2 regions of the Tardiphaga sp. 37S4 genome follow, and region 1 is predicted to be linked to the other one. Evidence: predicted binding sites of a transcription regulator. Region 1 holds the regulator's gene; the other holds the start of a gene.
What was found. The regulator LexA, encoded in region 1, represses DNA repair genes until DNA is damaged. The targets are predictions, from matches to a motif close to TGTTCNNNNTGTGTTCNG.
Positions count from the first base shown of each region.

Region 2: a site for LexA is predicted at 1,479-1,496, ahead of LPB73_RS25610 (YifB family Mg chelatase-like AAA ATPase). Genes of this name have one in related genera too.

Region 1 is NZ_CP088008.1:2,649,792-2,653,000, forward strand. It holds gene LPB73_RS12940 (Orn/Lys/Arg decarboxylase N-terminal domain-containing protein) at 1-526, shown strand, start outside; gene LPB73_RS12945 (GNAT family N-acetyltransferase) at 548-1,117, shown strand; gene lexA (transcriptional repressor LexA) at 1,420-2,142, shown strand; gene LPB73_RS12955 (ComEC/Rec2 family competence protein) at 2,161-3,209, opposite strand, start outside.
Region 2 is NZ_CP088008.1:5,397,164-5,400,372, forward strand. It holds gene LPB73_RS25600 (MBL fold metallo-hydrolase) at 1-255, shown strand, start outside; gene LPB73_RS25605 (diguanylate cyclase domain-containing protein) at 328-1,362, opposite strand; gene LPB73_RS25610 (YifB family Mg chelatase-like AAA ATPase) at 1,545-3,083, shown strand; gene LPB73_RS25615 (hypothetical protein) at 3,191-3,209, shown strand, end outside.

The DNA.
Region 1 (3,209 bases):
CAGCAAGGCCGGCACGCTGATATCGGGCCTCGTCGCCTTCAAGAAGCTTCATGACGACAACGCCCTGCTCGAAGACGTCATCCCGGAATTCGCACGGCGCAGGCCCGCGCGTTACGCGGGCATACGCCTGAGGGATCTATGCGGCGACATGCACCGGTTCTTCCGCGAGGCCAATGTGAGCGAACTTCAGACCAGGCAATTCTCCGCTGACCATCTGCCGGAGATTGCCATGTCACCCCATGATGCCGCGCGCTGTCTGGTGCGCAACGACGTCGATTACCTCCCGATCGATGAGATCTTCGGGCGCGTCGCGACGACGCCGTTCGTGGTCTACCCGCCCGGCATCGCCACGATCGTCCCCGGAGAACGGCTCACCGAACGGTCAAAGCCGATGATCGATTATCTCAGGATGTTCGAGACCTGCTTCAACACCTTCCCGGGCTTCGACGTCGAAATCCAGGGCATCTACCGCAAGGTCGACGCCAATGGCCGGATCCGACTTTACACTTACGTGGTCTCCGAATAGGGAGCACGTAAGGAGCCTGATTTGCCAACGGAACTCGAACAGCCGGTCGTCATCCGACCATCACGCGACACCGACGTCGATGCCATGCTGGCGATCTATCGCCGGCACATCCGGCAAGGCGTCGAGGAAGGCGTCAGCGACGCGGACACGCCGCAGCCCGACGATCTCAGAGACCGGCGCAAGAACCTGCGCAGCAAACGGTTCCCGCATCTCGTCGCCACGCAAGGCGGCGAGGTCGTCGGCTACGCCTATGTGGTGCTGTTTCGGAAGCGACCGGCCTATCGCTACACGGTCAAGCATTCGATCTATATCCACCACGGACATGTCGGCCGGGGCATCGGCCGGCTGTTGATGCGCGAGTTGATCGATGTCTGCGCGGCGGCCGGCTTCCGGCAGATCATCGGCTATATCGATGCCGACAACACGGCCTCGCTCGGCTTGCATGAGAGCTTCGGCTTTGCCCGCGTCGGCTTGCTGCCCGGCGTCGCCTATCGCTCCGGCCGCTGGGCCGACACGATCATGGTTCAGCGCTCGCTGGCGACCGGCTCCACGACTCCGCCGCCGCCCATTGGGCGCGTGACGTCCGCGTAGCCCAAGCGACCGCGGAAGCATTTTCCATGTCCGTCGAGGATCGACGACTGGTGAGGAACAGCCTCCTCAAACCTCACTCAACGTGCGTTCTGTTGACGGCAAATTAAGCATTGCAGAACACATATGGAACATATAGTGTTCGTTCATGATTTGTTTCGAGATTCTGTGGCTTTGAGTAGTTTGAGAGTGCCCGAACTCGCGCAACCGATCTTCGAACGATCGTCTCTGGATTGAGGCTCACCGTTCGAAGGCCCTTTGAAACGCACGCGGCGGCCGACACCGTCAACTGAGGATGGCTTCAGATGCTCACGCGCAAACAATACGAACTCCTGCGATTCATCGATCAACGGCTGAAGGAAGCCGGCGTCCCACCGTCCTTCGACGAGATGAAGGATGCGCTCGACCTGCGCTCGAAGTCCGGCATCCATCGTCTGATCACGGCGCTGGAAGAACGCGGCTTCATACGCCGTCTGCCCAACCGCGCCCGTGCCATCGAAGTCATCAAGCTGCCAGAGCTCGGCGCACCGGTCACCGGCGGCACCGGGCGCCGCGGCTTCACGCCCAGCGTCATCGAAGGCACGCTTGGCAAGGTGCGTTCGGCCGCCAGCATCGCCAGCAACAGCGGTGATGATGACAATGGCCGCACGGTTGCTATCCCGGTCATGGGCCGGATCGCGGCCGGTACGCCGATCGAGGCGCTGCAGACCCGTAGCCACACCATCAGCATGCCCGCCGACATGCTCGGTTCCGGCGAACATTACGCGCTCGAAGTGCGCGGCGATTCCATGCAGGACGCCGGCATTCTCGACGGCGACACCGTGCTGATCCAGCGCAACGAGAGCGCCGACACCGGCGACATCGTGGTGGCCCTGATCGACGACGAGGAAGCCACGTTGAAGCGCTTCCGCCGCCGCGGCGCGTCGATCGCGCTGGAGCCTGCGAATGACGCCTACGAGGTCCGTATCCTGCCACCCAACCGGGTGCGCATTCAGGGCAAGCTGATCGGCCTGTATCGCCGCTACTGAGATTTGCGCCTCGGCGGATTACTGATCTTCGGGTTGAAGATCGGTTTCCGCCGGCGTCGCATCCACCGGCCGGTTTTGCGGTGGACGACTGTTCTGGATCAGATCTTGCTGGGGCTCATCGGGAATTGCGCGCGACCACGGACGGTCCAGGCCCCGTGGCCGCACGGCATCGATGGTAAAGCCGTTTGCGGTTCGCTGCAGGCTCACCGCACCATTTCGTTGCAAGCGATCCTGATCGATCACCAGCGCCCTGCAATCCCTCGGCGGCTGTTTCGTCGTGACGATGAGCGCCGCTTTCTCGCAATCATCCGTGAAGGCGTCCGGCTGTAAAACCAGCGCCACCAAAGCGCCATCGGCCAGCGGCGTGATGCATCCGTCGCGGTCGCAGGACACACCGTGGCTGACGGAGGCATCGGTCGGCAGACGCGCATCGGCATCGCCGGCGAGCCACTCTTTCAGCAAAAATGTATCCTTGGCGCTGCGCATCACATGCAGGCGTCCGTCCCTGCCCCGTACCGCGACGCTGCGACCATCACCCGAGATCAGGACATCCGGCTGCTTCACCAGCAATGCCCAGACAATCGAGAGCATCAGCACGCCAGCCCCCGCGAAGCGCAACGGCGTGCGCAGCAATCCCAGCACGATGATGCCGATACTGGCTGATATCAGCGGTCCCGTCCCGAAGGCCGGCATCCGGCCGATGGCGCCGGGCACGGCTGCGACCCATTGCGTGACCACGATCATCCACTGGATGCCGACATCCATCAGCCGCCAGAACACACCGTCAAAGCCGAACGGCATGGCTGCCAAACCAAGAATACCCGCCGGCATCACCAGCGCCGAGACCACCGGCATCGCCAGAAGATTGGCGACAACGCCATAAGGCGTGACGCGGTGGAAATGAAATGCGGCATAGGGCGTGGTGGCGAGGCCCGCGACCAGCGAGGCCAGCACGAGCATCGCGATCTCGCGTCCGCCCCATAGCGCCACGCGCGCCGTCGCGGAATGATCGGGCGACGCAAACAGCGCGGGCATGCCGATCTGCACCAATGCGACCAGCCCCAGCG
Region 2 (3,209 bases), 2.7 Mb from region 1:
GACGGGAAATCTTTCGCCTTCCTCGGCGACCTCACCCATCATCAGGTGCTGCTGCTGGAGAAGCCGCGGATGGAGTTCGCCTATGACTCCGATCCGAAGATGGCGGCGGCGACGCGGGTGAAGATGCTCGACATGCTCGCAGCCAACAAGACCGCCGTGATGTCCTATCACTTCGCGTGGCCGGGCTATGGTCATGTGGTGAAATCAGGCGACGGCTTCCGCTATATCGCCGAGCCGATGGTGATGAATCTCTAGCGGAAATCCTGCGGCTTTCCTGCGGCGATCTTGAGACAGTGACCGCCGCAGGAATTCCGCAGCAATTCATCCTCACGCCGCGGATGAGGCGTCCCTCGGACGTCTCTCCGCTCCGCGTTTGTAGATCCGGAACGTGCCACGTCCGGCATCCTTCGCCGCATAGAGCGCCGAATCGGCCATGGCTGCCAATTGCGATGACGTGCAGTTATCGGCCAGCGCGATGCCGACCGATGCGCCAACCCGCAACTGTTGTCCGCGATGATCAATCGGCAGTCCCAACTGCGTCACAATCGCACGCGCCGTCTCCGAGGCTTCCTCGAATTCCGCGTGAGGCCCCAGCAGAACCGCGAATTCGTCACCGCCGAGTCGTGCGACCAGTTCCGCACCGGCACAGATGTTGCGAATTCGATTTGCAACGACGGTCAGGCAGGCATCGCCCGCTGCGTGGCCGAAACAGTCATTGACCGGCTTGAATTCATCGAGATCGATCAACAGCAGCGCGCCGAACGGCTTCACCTTGATGGCCGACGCCGCATCGAACAGCGACAGCTTGGTTTGAAACTGGCTGCGATTGGCGAGGCCGGTCAGCGTATCGAATTCGGCGAGATAGCGATTGCGATCCGCCAGAATTTTCTCTTCGGTGATGTCTTGCTTCATGCCGAAGATGCGGACGGCAACGCCATCGACCGACTCGACAGTGGCCGTGATCCTGATCCAGCGCCGGTTGCCCTTGAAGGTGATGATCTCCGCATCGAGACTGAAGCCCGTGCGATCCTCGATGGCCTTGCTGCGCCGCTTCGTCAGTTCCCTGACGGATTCTTCGGGATAACAGGCGAGCGCCTCCTCGCGAATCGGCGTCGAGCCACGCGGTAGATCGAAGATGTCATAGACGACATCGGTCCAGACCAGCGATTCATCGGAGAGGTCGCATTCCCAGACGCCGATTCGTGCCGCAGCCGAGGAGCGATCGAAGATCTTCCGGCTATGCGCCAGCGAAGCAGCCTGTTCGTCGATGATGGTTTGCTGGGCTTCGATCTGCGCCTTCAGCGCAGCGATCAGGTCGGCGTCATCCGGAGCGTCTGGCGGCATCGACAAGCGATCTGACATCTGCGGGCACCCGGTCTTCGTCTCGAAGCTGATAGGATGCTTTGCATGACGTGTTTAAGATTTTCTACGCCAATGGCCGACTTCAGCCAAAACCAGCATACTTTACCGCTACATTTCGTTCACTGATTGTTCTTGATGTAGAAGCAACCTTAGGTTACGCTCTCATCTCGAATGGGGGCGGCATGGTTCAACGGGTTTCCACCGTAGCCTTTGAGGGGATCGAGGCCCGCGCGGTCGACGTGCAGGTTCAGGTCGTGCCCGGTCTGCCGAATTTTTTGATCGTCGGCCTGCCCGACAAGGCAGTATCCGAAGCGCGCGAACGGGTCCGTGCCGCGCTGGTCGCCTCGGGTCTGGCGCTGCCGGCACGGCGGATCATCGTCAATCTCGCGCCCGCTGACTTACCCAAGGAAGGCAGCCATTACGATCTGCCGATCGCTCTCGGATTGATGGCCGCGATCGGCGCGATTCCGCCGGATGCATTGACAGGCTTTACCGTGCTCGGCGAACTCGGTCTCGATGGCTCGCTCGCGCCAGTGGCTGGCGTACTGCCTGCAGCGATCGGCGCCAATGCGCGCGACGAGGGATTGATCTGCCCAGAAGCCTGCGGCGCGGAAGCCGCCTGGGCCAGTCCCGATATCCAGATCATCGCCGCGACGTCGCTGATCCAGATCGCCAATCACTTTAAGGGCACGCAGGTTCTGTCGCGGCCGCAGCCGAAGATACATGCGCGTGAGGAAACGCTGCTGGATCTGCGCGACATCAAGGGACAGGAAAGCGCCAAGCGCGCGCTGGAGATCGCTGCCGCGGGCGGCCATCACCTGCTGATGGCAGGGAGTCCAGGATCAGGCAAATCCATGCTGGCGGCACGGCTCCCGTCGATCCTGCCGCCACTATCGCCGGCGGAGCTCCTCGAAGTCTCGATGATTGCGTCGGTGGCCGGCGAGATCAAGGACGGCGCACTCACCTCACGCCGGCCGTTCCGCGCACCGCATCATTCCGCCAGCATGGCCGCACTCACAGGCGGCGGCCTGCGCGCGCGGCCGGGCGAGATTTCGCTGGCGCATCAAGGCGTGCTGTTTCTCGACGAACTGCCGGAGTTCGATCCGCGCGTGCTGGATTCGCTGCGCGCGCCGCTTGAGAATGGCGAGGTGGCGGTCTCGCGCGCCAATCACCGCGTCACCTATCCCGCGCGCTTTATGCTTGTTGCTGCGATGAATCCATGCCGCTGCGGTCACGCGTTCGAGCCGGGCTTCTCCTGCAAACGTGGCCGCATCGATCGCTGCACCTCGGATTATCAGGCGCGCATCTCGGGCCCCTTGATGGATCGCATCGATCTGCGCATCGAAGTCCCGGCGGTGACCGCGGCGGATCTCATTCTGCCGCCACCGTCGGAAGGTTCCGCCGAAGTCGCGGCGCGTGTCGCCGCCGCGCGCGATCTGCAGACCATGCGCTATGCGGCGGCGGGATTGCCGGGCACACATACCAATGCCTCCGCGCCCGCCTCTGTGCTGGAAACGGTAGCGCAGCCGGATGCGCAGGGGCTGATATTGTTGCGCGATGCCGCCGAAACGATGCGACTGACCGCGCGCGGTTATCACCGCGTACTGCGCGTGGCGCGGACGCTGGCGGATCTCGACGGCGCCGAGAAAATCGGGCGGCTGCATCTGGCCGAGGCGTTGTCTTATCGCGCGCTGGCGGAGGACATTCGCCGAGCTGCTTGACGTCTCCTCCTCGCCACTGATGTGGACGTCAACGCGATAGTAACGAGTTTTGTTTACGCTCTGCTCACCATAACCCCGCATTGCGGGGCCAGGGCGAGTACCGTGTCATGCTGCGTTTCAAGATTT